2 regions of the Pseudomonas sp. C11 genome follow, and region 2 is predicted to be linked to the other one. Evidence: predicted binding sites of a transcription regulator. Region 2 holds the regulator's gene; the other holds the start of a gene.
What was found. The regulator FliA, encoded in region 2, starts transcription of late flagellar genes. The targets are predictions, from matches to a motif close to CTAAAGTTTNNNNNNNNNNNGCCGNTAA.
Positions count from the first base shown of each region.

Region 1: the regulator FliA is predicted to act here: its motif matches at 1,293-1,320, upstream of VC352_RS04825 (methyl-accepting chemotaxis protein).

Region 1 covers NZ_JAWIIP010000002.1:379,311-382,720, forward strand. Annotated here, with positions in the region: gene VC352_RS04815 (ABC transporter permease subunit) at 1-59, opposite strand, end outside; gene VC352_RS04820 (ABC transporter ATP-binding protein) at 59-979, opposite strand; gene VC352_RS04825 (methyl-accepting chemotaxis protein) at 1,358-3,157, shown strand; gene VC352_RS04830 (VOC family protein) at 3,194-3,410, shown strand, end outside.
Region 2 covers NZ_JAWIIP010000002.1:139,029-142,438, reverse strand. Annotated here, with positions in the region: gene flhF (flagellar biosynthesis protein FlhF) at 1-313, shown strand, start outside; gene fleN (flagellar synthesis regulator FleN) at 401-1,231, shown strand; gene fliA (RNA polymerase sigma factor FliA) at 1,228-1,974, shown strand; gene VC352_RS03780 (chemotaxis response regulator CheY) at 2,075-2,449, shown strand; gene VC352_RS03775 (protein phosphatase CheZ) at 2,469-3,257, shown strand; gene VC352_RS03770 (chemotaxis protein CheA) at 3,270-3,410, shown strand, end outside.

The sequences.
Region 1 (3,410 bases), 240 kb from region 2:
AACGGCGTGGCGAAATAGCTCGCCAGCTCGCGTTTGAAGATCACGGGCAACTGGGTCATCACTGCTCTCCCCGGGTCAGCGTGCGGAACACCTCATCGAGGCGACCGCGCTCCACATTGAGTTCACGCACCTTCCAGCCGCGCTCGGCGATCAGCGCATTGACCTGCGGGAAGATCACCGCACCCGGCTGCGCCAGCACACTCAGGCTGTGCTCACGGGCGTTCTCCTCGACAGCGGCGACGCCCGGCAGCGCCGCCAAGGCAGCCTGATCCAGCGCCTCATCGGCCAGCAGCGTCACCGCCTGGTGGTAGCGCGAGCGGCTTTCCAGCTCCAGCGGCGTGCCATCGGCCAGCAAGCGGCCCTGGGCGATGATCACCGCACGGGTACACAGCGCCGTGACCTCTTCGAGGATATGGGTGGAAATGATCACGATCTTGTCGCGGGCCAGGCCCTGGATAAGCTGGCGTACCTGATGCTTCTGGTTGGGGTCGAGGCCATCGGTAGGCTCGTCGAGAATCAGCACACGCGGGTCATGCAGGATCGCCTGGGCCAGGCCGACACGGCGCTTGAAGCCCTTGGACAGCGTCTCGATGCTCTGCTCCAGCACCGTTTCCAGCTCCACCTGCTCGACTGCGCTCTGCACCCGCAAGGTTTTCTCGGCGCCGCGAAAACCGCGCACCTCAGCGATGAACTCGAGGAACCCGCGCACCGTCATGTCGCCATAGCACGGCGCACCTTCCGGCAGATAACCGATCTGACGCTGAGCCTTGAGGGTTTGCGTCTGAATATCGCAACCGAGAATGCTCGCCGTGCCGGAGGTCGGCGCGAGAAACCCCGTGAGCATCTTCATGGTGGTGGATTTACCGGCACCGTTGGGGCCGAGAAAGCCCAGCACTTCCCCTGGCTGGACACTGAACGACAGATCATCGACTGCCGTATACTGCGCAAAACGCTTGGTCAGGTTTCTTATCTCGATCATGGCCTCTCACCGTCGCGAAGGGCACTGCGCTCAGCGAAACCACCGCACAAACGCAGCCCGCAAGAACGCCGGGCGCACGGCAAAGCACAGGCCCGGACGAGGGCATGACTCTGACAAAATCGAAGAGTTCAGTCAGCCAATTGCAACAGGCTGTAAATGGAATATGAGTTCAGCGAAGGGACAGTTTCGAGGCCTTTTACCCCAAGAAATGCCCTGCCGGTGAGATGCGCCGCGAAGGTCATTTCTTTCATGCCGACAGCACAGCAGACCATACTGAGGACGACCGGACAGTGTTAGTGGAAAGACACTTTCACTAAAGGTTCTGCACCACCAGTCGAAGCAGTGACAACCTAAGCTTTTTCCTCCAGGAGCTGCTGCATGCAGTCGATAAAGGCGCTGTACGACGCTATCGAGAGACACTTCTTCGATACCCTGACCAAGAAGCTGTCCAGCCTTTTCCTGCTGGTACTGGTCAGCGGCCTGCTGTTCTGGGTGGCCATCAGCCTGCGTGCCGACATCGTGCAATTGCTGCACGGCAGCCAACTCAACCCTGTGCTGCTCAAACAGGTCGAAGGCAAGCTCGACACCCTCGGCACCGCCCTGGCGCTCAGCGCGCTGTTCACCCTGACCATGATCAGCTTCATGGTCTGGTACTTTCGCCACCTGATCGTACGCCCGGTCAACAACATGACCCGCGCCCTGGAAGAAATCGCCAACGGCGAAGGCGACCTGTCGCGCGACCTGCCGCTGCTGACCCACGACGAAATCCGCACCCTGGCCAGCACCTGCAACCGCTTCCTGGCCAAGCAGCGCGAGATCATCAGCAACGTACAGGCCCTGACCGTACAGATCGCCGTGGAATCCGCCCGCTCGCTGAAGAACATCAGCGACTCCAGCGACAGCGCCACCCATCAGGCGCGCTTCGCCAATGAAGTGATGAGCGAGAGCAACGTCGCCGTCGGCCGCATCGACGAGGTGTCGCAGCAAACCCAGGCGATCTCCACCAGCACCGCGCACAACCTGAGCATGGCGCAGGATTCCTACGCCGAACTGCTGGAAGTCACCGGCAACATCAGCGACATCTCCAGCAGGCTCGATGAATTCAGCACCCTGGTCGCCGCGCTGAACGAGCGCTCCTCGAACATCAAGTCGGTGGTCGGCCTGATCCAGCAGATTTCCTCACAGACCAACCTGCTGGCGCTCAACGCCGCCATCGAAGCAGCCCGCGCCGGTGAGAGCGGGCGCGGCTTCGCCGTGGTCGCCGATGAAGTGCGCACCCTGGCGCAAAGCGTCAGCCAGGCCACCGGCGACATCTCGCAGAACATCGACGCCATGCTCAAGGAAGTCAGCTCGACCCACGAGCAAACCGCCAAGATCAGCCAGAGCGCCCGCGAGACGCAGGTGGTGGTCGAGCGCGCCACCCAGCATTTCGAGAGCATGATCGGCGACTTCGAATCCACCAACGGCAAGCTGGCCGAGATCGCCGAGCACATCCTCCAGGTCGCCGACGCCAACACCGGGATCAACCACCGCGTCACCCAGATCCATGCCGACAGCCAGGCCATCGACCAGCGCATGCAAAGCTCGGCCATCGCCACCCGCGACCTGTCCACCGTGGCCGAACGCGTGCAGACCCTGCTCGGCCGCTTCATCCTCGGCGAAGGCGAACTCGATGCCGCCATCACCCGAGCCACACGCTGCCGCGACGCTCTGCAAACGCGCCTGGCAGCGCTGCAACGCGAAGGCGTGAACCTGTTCGACCAGAACTACAAAGCCGTCCCCAACACCGACCCCAAGCAGTACATGACGGCTTACACCGAACGCTTCGCGCAGATCTGTCAGCAAGAGATCGACGCCCTGACCAAGGGCACCAACGGCGGCATCGTCACCTTCATCGTCGACAGCAAAGGCTATTGCCCGGTGAACAACAGCTGGGTCTCGAAGGCGCCGACCGGCAAGCGCGAAGTCGATCTGCCGGTGTGCCGCAACAAGCGCATATTCTCCGACCCGGTGGGCCTGCGGGCAGCCGGCAACACCCAGCGCTTTCTGCTGCAGACCTACCTACGCGACACCGGCGAAATCATGACCGAGATCGACGTGCCCTTCTTCTTCGAAGGCCGCCACTGGGGCAACCTGCGCATGGGCTTCGACGCTGCGCGTTTGCTGGGCAAGTCGTGAGCGCTCACTTAACGAAAGAGAAGCGCAGGAGGCGCCATGCTCGACCACATTGGCTTGACCGTTAGCGACATCGAGCAGAGCAAGGCGTTCTATACGCGCGCGCTGGCACCAATGGGTTTTCAACTGCTGACTGAAATACCCGTCTCGCTTTCCGGTAGCAAAGACTTCGCAGGCTTTGGCGAACCACCCAAACCAGAGTTCTGGATCAGCTCCGGCACACCTAACACCCCAGCCGTTCACGTCGCCTTTCGCG
Region 2 (3,410 bases):
CGCTACCAGTCAGAGACAGGTGCTCAAGGCGGCCTACCATAGTTACAAGCGTTGCGGCCTTTCCGGCTGCATACTGACCAAGCTGGACGAGGCCGTGAGCCTGGGTGAGGTTTTGGGTCTGGCTATAGGCCAGCATCTGCCGGTAGCCTATGTCACGGACGGGCCGCGGATTCCGGATGATCTGCACGTTCCGCGTAGCCACCAACTGGTCAGCCGCGCGGTGGGATTGCAGGCGCCGGAGGAGCCGAGCGAGGACGCCATGGCGCAATTGTTCGCCGGTCTCTATCAAGGAACCGCGCGGCGCGTCGGCTGAAGCGCTAAAGTGTTGCAAACCCTGCGTTTTTTGCAGGGGCGAACGGCCGGTTGGCCAAGTCGAAGTTAGACAAGGTATTGAGAGAACATGGGTATGCATCCCGTACAGGTGATCGCGGTAACCGGCGGCAAGGGCGGTGTCGGTAAGACCAACGTGTCGGTGAATCTGTCCATGGCCCTCGCCGATCTGGGGCGCCGGGTGATGTTGATGGACGCCGACCTTGGGCTCGCCAACGTCGATGTGCTGCTGGGGCTGAGCCCCAAGCGCACCCTGGCCGACGTGATCGCTGGTGAGTGCGACCTGCGTGACGTCCTGCTGCAGGGGCCGGGCGGTATCCGCATCGTGCCGGCCGCATCGGGCACGCAGAGCATGGTCAACCTTTCGCCCATGCAGCACGCCGGCCTGATCCAGGCATTCAGCGATATCAGCGAAAACCTCGACGTATTGGTGATCGACACTGCAGCCGGCATCGGCGATGCGGTCGTCAGCTTCGTGCGGGCGGCGCAGGAAATTCTCGTTGTGGTCTGCGACGAGCCGACCTCGATCACCGACGCCTACGCGCTGATCAAGCTGCTCAACCGCGACCATGGCATCAGCCGCTTCCGCGTGCTGGCCAACATGGCGCACAGCCCGCAGGAAGGTCGCAATCTCTTTGCTAAGCTGACCAAGGTGACGGATCGTTTTCTCGATGTCGCCCTGCAGTACGTCGGCGCGGTGCCCTACGACGAATGCGTACGCAAGGCGGTGCAGAAGCAGCGCGCCGTCTATGAAGCCTTCCCGCGCTCCAAATGCGCACTGGCGTTCAAGGCAATCGCTCAGAAGGTCGATACCTGGCCGCTGCCGGCCAACCCGCGCGGCCATCTGGAGTTCTTCGTCGAGCGCCTGGTGAAGCAACCGACAGCAGACTCGGCCGTATGACAGCAGCCTCTGGACTTCGTATGTACAACAAGGCTCGTGCGCAGGACTCCCAGCACCAGTTGATCGAGCGCTATGCGCCGCTGGTCAAGCGCATTGCCTATCACTTGCTGGCGCGTCTGCCAGCCAGCGTGCAGGTGGACGATCTGATTCAGGCCGGGATGATCGGCCTGCTCGAAGCCTCGCGCAAATACGACTCCAGCAAGGGTGCAAGCTTCGAAACATTCGCCGGTATTCGCATCCGCGGTGCCATGCTCGACGAGGTACGCAAGGGCGATTGGGCACCGCGTTCGGTGCACCGCAACAGCCGGATGGTCAGCGATGCGATACGTACCGTTGAAGCGAGAACGGGGCGTGACGCTAAAGATCACGAGGTTGCTGCCGAACTCCAATTGAGTCTGGAAGATTACTACGGCATTCTTGGCGACACTTTGGGCAGCCGCCTGTTCAGTTTCGACGACCTATTGCAGGACGGTGAACATGGCGGACTGCACGAAGACGCCGGGCACACCCACCTCGAACCTTCGCGGGATCTCGAAGATGAACGCTTTCAAGCGGCATTGGCCGAGGCCATTGCCGGCCTGCCGGAGCGCGAGCGTCTGGTGCTGGCGCTGTATTACGATGAAGAACTGAACCTGAAGGAAATCGGTGAAGTACTGGGGGTCAGCGAATCGCGCGTCAGTCAGTTGCACAGTCAGTGCGCGGCGCGTCTGCGTTCGCGGCTGAGTGAATGGCGCGCTGGCTGAGTCGCAGCGCACTCGCAGGCAGAAACGGTTTCACGATTAAAGGACGTAGTTGCAAACGCAATACGTTTGGGACTGTACGGAGGTCGACTTGGACAAGAACATGAAAATCCTCATCGTTGACGATTTTTCGACGATGCGACGGATCATCAAGAACCTCTTGCGAGACTTGGGTTTCACCAATACCGCCGAGGCCGATGACGGCACTTCAGCGTTGCCGATGCTGCAGAGCGGCAGCTTCGACTTTCTGGTCACCGACTGGAACATGCCCGGTATGACCGGCATCGACCTGCTGCGTGCGGTACGTGCGGATGAGCGCCTCAAGCACCTGCCGGTGCTGATGGTCACCGCCGAAGCCAAGCGTGACCAGATCATCGAAGCGGCTCAGGCCGGCGTGAATGGCTATGTGGTCAAGCCCTTCACTGCGCAGGTGCTGAAGGAAAAGATCGAGAAGATCTTCGAGCGGGTCAACGGCTGATGTCGGCCGCGAGGGTGCTATGGAACACGATGATTCCACATTGGGCGATCTTGAAACGTCCCTGAAAACCAATGCCCGCGAACTGGTCGATAGCCTCGAAAAAGGTAACTTCGGCAACGCGGTGCAACTGATCAATGAGCTCAACAAGGTTCGTGATCGTGGTTTGTATCACGAGGTCGGCAAGCTGACCCGTGAGCTGCACAACGCTATTGTCAATTTTCAGCTCGACCCGCGCATGCCTCATGCCAAGGAGCTGTCGCAGATATCCGACGCCACCGAGCGTCTGAACTACGTCGTCACCCAGACCGAGAAAGCGGCTAACCGCACCATGGATCTGGTGGAGCAGAGTGCACCACTGGTCAATGACCTGGCCGATGAGGCGCAGAGCCTCAGCGCCGAGTGGGGTCGTTTCATGCGCCGGGAAATCGGCGCAGAGGGTTTCCGTGAGCTGGCCAAACGCATCGAGCTGTTCCTTGCGCGTAGCGAGCGTGACAGCAGCAAGCTGTCCAACCACCTCAACGACATTCTGCTGGCGCAGGATTACCAGGATCTGACCGGTCAGGTGATCAAGCGGGTGACGCAGCTGGTCACCGAGGTGGAAAGCAACCTGCTTAAATTAGTCCTAATGGCCAGTTCGGTAGACCGCTTCGCGGGTATCGAACATGACCACGATGCATTGCGTGCCGAACAACAGCAGCAAAAATCGCCGTCGACGGGTGAAGGTCCGCAGATTCATGCCGATAAGCGTGATGACGTCGCCTCCAATCAGGACGATGTCGACGACCTGCTATCCAGTCTTGGATTCTAAGGAGCACCCCACATGAGCTTCGGCGCCGATGAAGAGATCCTCCAGGATTTCCTGGTAGAGGCCGGCGAGATTCTCGAACAGTTGTCCGAGCAGTTGGTCGAGCTGGAAAGCCGACCGGACGACATGAACCTGCTGAACGCCATCTTTCGCGGT